DNA from 2 places in the Pseudoalteromonas sp. Of11M-6 genome. Region 1 is predicted to be linked to the other one. Evidence: riboswitches for the same ligand, from Rfam matches in the RefSeq annotation. Region 1 holds a riboswitch; the other holds the start of a gene.

Region 1 (4,537 bases):
TCACGTTGCTACCCGCTTCAATAGCGGGCATCACCACTTGCTCTCCATATTCAAGTCCTTGCTTGAGCTGCATTTCGCTCATCGCGGGTTGTTTATGGAAGGCATGAGTAATATCGCCAAGTCGCTGCGAGCGCAAATTCGGCGCAGGCTCGCATGGCACTAATGTGCCACAGTCTACTACGGTTAACTGCCAACCAAGTTGCCGACAAAAGACATTGATCGCGGCCCCCCCCTGCACAAAGTTTGCAACCATTTGCCCAGTTACTTCGCTTGGCGCAATAGAAACCCCTTGGCTTGCAATACCATGGTCGCCCGCAAAAACAAACATTGCAGGGCGTGTTATTGCTAACTGCTCTATGTCTAATTGCGTCTGCCCTTGTGAGAAAATCTGTACTAGCTGCACAGCTAGAGCTTCAAGCTTACCTAGCGCACCTAGCGGTTTGGTTTTTAAGTCGATGCGCTGTTGAATAAGCGTGTTTAAGCGAGTATCTAACGGTTTAACCATGGGTAACTCCGACGCCTCCAGAGCGGCGATTTTTGAAAATAAGCAATGCTAAGAAGAACACGCTGCCAATGGCGGCGGTGATCACACCCACAGGAAGTTCCTGATTATCGATAAGCGTGCGCGACAATACATCCACCCAAAGCATCAAAAGCGAACCGCAAAGCGCGGTGGCCACAAGCCCAATGACCTTTGCTTGCGAGATAAAAAAGCGTACGATATGCGGGATCATCAAGCCTACAAATCCGACTCCGCCGCACGCAGCCACAAGTACTGCGGTGAGTAAGGAGCTCAATAACAACATACCTATTCGCACTCGTCCTACATTCACGCCAAGCGTGGTGGCGCTCTCATCTCCGAGTAACAAGGCGTTGAGCGGCCGACGCATCACTAAAAGCGTGATAAAACTCAGCAACACGACCAAACATGGAAGCCATAGCCATTGCCAGCTCGCCCTTGCAAACGAGCCTAGATTCCAAAACAAGATTGCACTGATGGCTTGAGGGTCACTCCAATAGAGCAACAAGCTAGTAAAGGCACTGAACAGAAAAGAAAGTGCGACGCCCGCCAAGAGCATAGTTTCTACCTGCTGTAGTGCATTGCGTTTTGCCACAAATAAAAGCAGCAAGATAGACAGCAAACTTCCGACAAATGCAGCCCCAGACATCATTAGGCTAGACTGTGCACCAAATAGCGCGATAAGCACCACCACACCGAATGAAGCACCTGAAGAAATACCAAATAAATAAGGATCAGCTAGAGGGTTACGCGTCACGGTTTGTAAAATAAGACCCGCTATCGCCAGTCCTGCTCCCGCACTCATCGCCAGTAACGTCCGTGGCAGACGAAGCTCAACTACCACCCGTTGTTGAAGTACGCTGGGATCGAAATTAATAATCGCTTGTATAACCGTATGCCAAGATAAATCAATCGCACCGATCTTAAGTGCCATCAGCATGCTAAAACAGCACAAGCTCAATAGCAGTATCGATATCAACGCGATCCGCTTTGCGGCAATCATAATTGATACCCGTAATGAAAGCGTATATGTGGGATCTCACTGTTATTTGGCGGATGGCGGACAGTAGAAACCTCTGCACATACCCCAAAAACTTGGCTTAATAGGCTTTCGGTAATGACTTCAAGTGGCGACCCATCTGCAACAAGCTCACCGTTATTTAATACTAATAAGCGGTCGCACAAGGCGCTAGCCAAATTTAAGTCGTGAAAAGACGCAATGATAGTAACACCAAGCTGCTTGGCCAGCTCCATAATTTGGATTTGATATTTAATGTCCAAATGGCTGGTGGGCTCATCCATTATCAATACTTGAGGCGCTTGCACCATGGCACGTGCGATCATTGCCCTTTGCTTCTCCCCACCAGACAAGGAGCTAAAACATTGCTCTAATTTATGGCTCAATCCAACCTGCTCAATGGCATGTAAGATTGCCTGTTTTTCAGCAGCCGTCGTTGTCGCGAGCAGTGATTTGTTCGGTGTTAGCCCCATCAATACCATATCAAATAATGGCAGAGTAAACTCAGCGGGGATCTCTTGTAGCACCACAGCAACATGTCTCGCGTAGGCTTTACGTCCATAACTAGCTAGCGGCTTACCATTGAAAAGTAGCGACCCAGAACTTGGCGCTGTGTATTGATATAAAGTGCGCAGCAAAGTCGACTTTCCAGCACCATTCGGTCCGAGCAAACCAATAAATTCACCCGAATTAATAGCAAAGCTGAGTGCCTTTAAGATGGCTTTACCACCAAGCTGCACGCTAAGTTTATCGACTTGAAACTGTGGAGTGACTGCCATAGCACCTCTGATTGGGCACGGCAAAGTAGTAGCTTATAGACAAGCGACAACTTTGACTTAAGTCTGCCCGCTTAAGTATATAGATAGGCCTTGGTATCTGACTTATGCAAGAGGTAACACTCATACACTTACAGTTGCGGGGACAGTTGAGGACTCACACCTCATTCCCAATATCTGCCTATCACGAAATTTGCAATATTATGAAGTCTAGACGTCTAAAATACAACTTTTGGCCAAGCAGTTTGGCTGCTGTCGTAAAACACCTCAACTTTTACTATACCCGCATAAGGAATATCTATCTTCGATTGGTATGCAGTAAGCTCAGGCGATAGGTCAAGAATAAGTGCTACAAGCGCTTTTATTACTCCTGCATGCGCTACGACGGCGGTACACTCTTCACTTGGCGACGCCAAAATACTGTGCCACCACGTGGCGACCCGATGATGAAAATCATACATAGACTCGCCCTCAGGAGGCGTGTGCAGCCAAGGGTTTTGCCAAAAGTCACCAATACTTGGAAATTGGGTTTCTCGCCAAAGCGTATCATAAGGTTGTCCATCCCATAATCCAAAATCAAATTCGGCGAGATTTGGCTCCACCTCAACGGGGAGTTGATACTGTTTTGCAAAGGCTGTGGCTGTATTCAGGCAGCGCTTCCTTGGAGAGCTAATAATACCCTGCAGGCCACTTAGGCTCGTTAACGATTGCAGCAATTGCTGAGCACCAGTACTACTGAGTTCGGGATCTGTCACTCCAAGTAAATGGCCTGATAGGGTCGTTTCACCATGACGAACAAAATATAGCTGCCGCTGCATTTTTACTTAACCTGAGGTTTGTTACCCAAAAAGCAAAAACGCAAGCTAAGCTTGCGTTTTCAATTAATACCATTCTACGGTTATAGGATCTGGTTTTCTTTCCACATCTCTTCTTTTGCTAACCGCTTTTTGCGTTTGTCGCATGGATCGTCGCAATCACAAATTTTGTCAATGCCCATTGAGCCCAAACCACCACAACTACTGGCCATGGATTTCTTTTGTACGATAACGCCTACTGCCATCGCAACAGCGATAAGCATAAGTAAACCGAAAGTAAGGAGGAATAAAGACATTATCTAGCCCCTTTTATTGCTACATTGAATTGAGTGACGACGCGCAAATTATACGCTTTCATGGCGTCACTCACAATTAAATTATGGGGTGTTGTACAGCTTAATTCAAGTACGGCTGAAATGCTTCACTCGCGTAACTCTTGATCCCTTCAGGACTTTTATACATCAAATACACGGGGAGTTGATGCTCAGTGGCATACGCCTTTGCACGCTCCGTGCCCATCACAGTCAATGCTGTCGCTAGGCCATCAGCCGTCATCGCAGATGGATGTAGTACCGTTACCGACACCAGCTCATGTTTAACTGGGCGACCCGTTGTAGGGTCAATAAGGTGTGTAAAGGTTTCACCATCCATTTCATAAAAAATACGGTAGTCACCTGAAGTTGCAATGCCATTTTTGCCAGGCTCTATCACGCGATGAATTTGGCGTTGACCAACAGGCGCATCGGGTTTCTCGATAGCAATACGCCACTCTCCATCCGGCTTCTTGCCAGAAACGCGAAGCTCGCCACCGATTTCTACCATATAGTCATGAATATCATGACTCTCAATCACCTCAGCCACCTTATCTATGCCATAGCCTTTAGCGGTTGCAGAAAATGATAATTCCAGCCCCGTAACTGTTTTCGCAAGACCACGGCCATTTAAAATAAGCTTATCAACACCGATACGAGTGCGCATATCGTCTAACTCGACCTGTGACGGACGCATTGTTGGTCTTTTGTCAGGACCAAATCCCCACAAATCGATAAGCGGTCCCATCGTAACATCAAGCGTTTTGGTCGACTTTCCAAGGCGGATAGATTCAGCAACTACCAAGCGAAAGTCTTCACTGATAGGCATAACGGTATTTGCGGCTAAACGGTTAAACTGGTTAATCTCAGAATCTGGGATATAGGTGGACATAGATTGATTAACAGCCTTTAATGCTTGCTCAACCTCCTCGTGCAACTGCGCTTGTTCGAGCGGCTTTTCACCGGGGAATACCTTGATGTTGTAGGTCGTGCCCATGGTTTTACCAGACAGCACGATTTCCTTGGCTTCAGGTTTTGCGTCTTGGCATCCTGTTAAAAAAACGAATAAAAACGAAATGATAAAAAATCGAGATAAA
Region 2 (4,537 bases), on a different contig from region 1:
ACCAAAATGTGCCACTTTATCGATATTTGGGAACAGCTTTGGAGACAAGCTAATTTCCTTTGCGAATAGCACCGTACATATAATTAAAGAGATAATCAAAAGAGCTTTATAAACGCGCCGTGTCACAATACATCCTACTTCTGTATGACTAAGCGAGCAGTATACCATCGAAAACTGTCCATTGGGTGAACATCCTAATACGCTGTTTAAAAACTTAAAGTAACTCAAATTAGGCATAAACTGCTATAATCGAGCCAAAATGACTTTAGGAGAGAAGCATGCCTTCATTTGATATTGTATCTGAAATTGATATGACAGAAGCAAAAAATACCGTAGACAACGCGGTTCGCGAGCTTGATACGCGGTTTGATTTTCGTGGCGTAGATGCATCAATCGAGCTTAACGGTGAAATGATCAACCTTAAAGCGGAAGCAGAACAGCAAGTTATGCAGTTGTTTGATATGTTAGTGGGTAAAGCGGCAAAGCGTGGCCTTGATGTGGCAAGCTTCGAGCTAAAAGACATTGAACGCTCAGGCAAATACGTATCGCGCAAGGTGGCGTTAAAACAAGGCATCGACAAAGAGATGGCGAAAAAACTGGTTAAGCTTATTAAAGACTCAAAAGTTAAAGTTCAAGCATCAATTCAAGGCGATACGGTGCGTGTAACGGGTAAAAAGCGTGACGATTTGCAAGAAACGATGCAATTGGTTCGTACCGGTGAGCTTGGCCAACCATTTCAATTCAAAAACTTCCGCGACTAATTACGCTTTACTTCATTCCAAAAGTGCATAGATTGCACTTTTGGATTTCTAGACGTCCATTGACAATCATTCCGAAACCCAAGACAATAGCCTCGCATTTTCAAGGTGCTGTACACAACCTAGTGTGGTTGCTAAGTGTATAGATAATCGGGAAACTGGTGCGAACACAAGGGAACATCTAATTGCGTGAATCAATAATAAATTGAGTAAGACAGTTTATTACACATGATTAGCTTGGATCGGTTCTATGCCAGCGCTGCCCCCGCAACGGTAGAGTGAACTGCTAATCTGCAGATTTACTGAGCCCGGAGACCGGCCTTGAAACAGTCACTTTGTGTTCTTGTACGGTGGGTACAAGTTAGGGGAAACCATGTTAAATAAAACTGCTCTAAGCGCGGCGATAGCGACGGCGCTCTCTTTTTCAGCATTTGCGGATCAAAATGTTGAACATATCACTGTTACTGCTAATAAATTTGAACAATCTCTAGAAAGCGCATTGTCTGCCATTACGGTTATAGGTCGCGCTGAAATTGAAAAAAGCAATGTTCAAGATGTCGTATCGCTACTCGATAATGTCGCTGGTATTCAAGCTGTTAGAAACGGTGGCTTTGGCCAAAGCGTGAGTTTATTCCTACGCGGTAATGACGCTAAGCATACGCTAGTGTTAATCGATGGGGTTCGAGTGACGGATGCAAACTCCGGTGACAATTCGCTCACTAATTTACCACTTAATAGCATCGAAAGAATTGAGATCATTCGTGGTGCCAAAGCTGCGATTTATGGTTCAGATGCCATTGCTGGCGTGATTAACATTATTAGTCGCGAAGGGAATAACAATACTATCGCGTTTACGACTGGGAGTAACAATTACTCCAAGACCGAAGCGACGGTAAATTACAAAAAAGACAAGTTTAGTATTGCAGCTAATGCGGGTTACACTCATACCGATGGCTATGATGTGATTGAGAAAGACCCTGAAGCTGCAATCACAAAAAACCATGACCGTGATGGATATTATAACGGTAATGCCGGTTTAAATGTGCAGTATGGTGATGAAGAAAGTGGCATTTTTAGCTTACGTTCACAGTACAGTGAGGGTGAGGGGGAGTATGACTCTTTTGGTAGTGATGCTTACCGTTTCCATAACTACACCAATAAGTTGGCGTGGAAAAGACGTACTGATAAGTTTAGCCAAAGTGCGTCATACAGCTTAGGTAAGGAACAAAATGTTCAAATCGGTAATAGTGCTGACGATAACGCTTATGTCACCAAACGCAGTCAATTTGAATATCAGTCGCAATATAGTTTAACTGAAGCTTTGATCTTCACTGGTAACTTTACCTTTCTAAATGAAGATGTTGGTGATTCTACCGCCTCTTTTTCAGAGCCTGAGCGTGATAATTTATCTTTAGCACTCGGTGGGTTTTACAACGATGAAAATTGGCTGGCAGAGGTTGTACTGAGAACGGATGATTATGATTTTCATGGTCGTGCAAACACCTACACGGTTGCTGTAGGCAAGCAACTCATGGATGGCCTAAGTGTTAAGTTGAATCATGGTACTGCCTTTAGAGCACCTTCTTTATCACAGGCGTTTGTGATTGATAGTCCTTACTATTTACCTAACCCAAATATTAAGCCAGAAGAAGCTACTAATAACGAAATTATTGTTACATGGAGCGGCGAGAACTTCCGTGTGGAAGCTGCGGTATACGATAACCGTATTACCGATAAAATCGTTAATCAGCAAAATGATAAATGGAAATATGTCCCTTACAATGTTCAGCGCGCTGACTTTGAAGGTGCTGATCTTTCTGTTGAAATTGAAGACAACTTTGGTATCGAGCATACAGTAAATGCGAGCTATGTGAGTGCTAAAGACGCTGATACCGATAAGCAATTACAGCGCAGAGCGAGACGTACCTTAACTTATTCAGTCAGTAAAGAGTGGGAAAATGTCGACGCAACACTGACCTTAGTCCATAGAGGTAATCGCGACGATAAAGTATGGGGAGCTGAAGGTGCATATACAGTGACTTTACCGTCATATACGCTGTTTAACTTAGCTGCTAACTATACGTTTTTCGACGGATTCAAGTTAAATGGCCGTATTGAAAACTTAACCGATAAGCGTTATTTCAATGCCACAGCGGGCGAAGCAAAAGATGGCTCTTTACTGGGCTATAAGCCACTAGGTAGACAAGCCTACGTTGGTGTGAGCTACAGCTTCTAATACGTTGAAAGCTTTTCAATACCCAGAGTGATCCATCGTGAGTAATGGATCACTTTTCTTATTTATCATTTAGTTGCATTACATTTGTAACAGGTGTTCTGCCTTACGTGTAGTTGATAATAGATTTGATTTGTATTATTACTACCTTAAGGAAAAGAACATGAAGTCACTATTATTTGGGTTACTCACGCTTGGGATTGTCACATCAGCGCAAGCTTCGCTACCTGAAAACCAGCTTGAACCTCAATTTTCAACACAATCAATGACGGGCGATTTCGCTTGGTTTAACGCGCCATCGCAAACCTGTAGTCGGATCCGCAGCATGATGTACTATCGTCACCCCGGCAACGATCACCTAACGCCTATATCTGTGCCTGTGATTTATACCGGTGGCGAGTGTTGGTCTACTGGCAGGACAACATCTAGCCAAGGTCCACAGGAAATGTATACGCAGGTTTCAGATATTATTCATCAGCAATTTTCGAATGTGGAACATAACTACAAAGAGTTGACGACCGATATCGTCAACAATATTGCCGCACAATCTAGTTCAAATAAAGTGAGCCACACGACTAGCCTCTACGGCACTATGCATATGAAAATCGCAGGTAGAGTTGATGCGCAAAATAAAGTACCGGTGTTGATCGATGGTTTCGATTTGAAGTCTTACGCTAAGTTCCGTAAGAAGCAGCTTGGGATGAATATTTATATCCATGTCTATATTAACAACGAAAATGTCACCATCAAAGGTAAGTATGATGTACGTACCCAGCAGCTTGAGTTAGATCCTTTAATTTCTAGCTTTAAGCCTGTGGTGACGACAAAAGTAGAGCTGCCGTGGATCCTCGATTTGATAGATACCTTGACTCCGGGGATTTTTGACAAGCTTTATACAGAATTTAGCCGTGTTGTGATTGATGTGTTTGAATTCTTAGGTGTGGATATGAGCGAAGATATTCCGCAGGTCATTAAACACAATGCCCAGTTAATCAATTCAGGTGTTGTTCCGCTTAAAGGCTTAGATACCTTAAGACCTGGTGATACTGCGAATTTAGAAATGGAAGTAACGCGTGGGCATTTGCGGATTAAAGATGGCCGCACTAGTTTTTATGTATTTGCTATACCTATGTTGCCGTAAGGCGTAAGCCGAACGCAATCTATTGCGTTCGGCACACAAGTTTAGTGCTTTAAATTTGCCGCAAAATAGCTTTCAAATTTTGCAATTTTAGGGGCAATCATCACACTGCAATAGCCTTGATTTGGGTTTTCAGTGTGATAATCTTGGTGATAGTGCTCAGCAGGATAAAATTCAGGCGCTGGGCTAACCTCAGTCACTATTTTTTCACTCAACTGATTTTGAAGCTGCGCAATACAATCTTGAGTTTGCTGCTGTTGCTGCTGGTCATGATAAAACACTACACTGCGGTACTGAGTACCAATGTCATTGCCTTGGCGATTCAACTGCGTTGGGTCATGCAGGGTAAAAAACATATTAAGCAAAGTATCAAAGTTGACAATATCGGCATCAAATTGCAGTTGGACT

The links. A riboswitch is a leader RNA that binds a small molecule or an ion and turns the genes downstream of it on or off. The one in region 1 is predicted to bind cobalamin.
Region 2: another riboswitch for cobalamin. It lies ahead of MHN32_RS06845 (TonB-dependent receptor); the one in region 1 lies ahead of MHN32_RS06140 (ABC transporter ATP-binding protein).

The regions. Positions count from the first base shown of each region.
Region 1 is NZ_JAKRFW010000008.1:155,765-160,301, reverse strand. Features, by position in the region: gene cobT (nicotinate-nucleotide--dimethylbenzimidazole phosphoribosyltransferase) at 1-505, opposite strand, end outside; gene MHN32_RS06145 (iron ABC transporter permease) at 498-1,523, opposite strand; gene MHN32_RS06140 (ABC transporter ATP-binding protein) at 1,520-2,317, opposite strand; cobalamin riboswitch at 2,387-2,542, opposite strand; gene MHN32_RS06135 (histidine phosphatase family protein) at 2,533-3,132, opposite strand; gene nqrM ((Na+)-NQR maturation NqrM) at 3,213-3,425, opposite strand; gene MHN32_RS06125 (FAD:protein FMN transferase) at 3,526-4,537, opposite strand, start outside.
Region 2 is NZ_JAKRFW010000009.1:106,341-110,877, forward strand. Features, by position in the region: gene MHN32_RS06835 (VanZ family protein) at 1-126, opposite strand, end outside; gene MHN32_RS06840 (YajQ family cyclic di-GMP-binding protein) at 279-761, shown strand; cobalamin riboswitch at 851-1,097, shown strand; gene MHN32_RS06845 (TonB-dependent receptor) at 1,132-2,994, shown strand; gene MHN32_RS06850 (hypothetical protein) at 3,155-4,132, shown strand; gene msrA (peptide-methionine (S)-S-oxide reductase MsrA) at 4,174-4,537, opposite strand, start outside.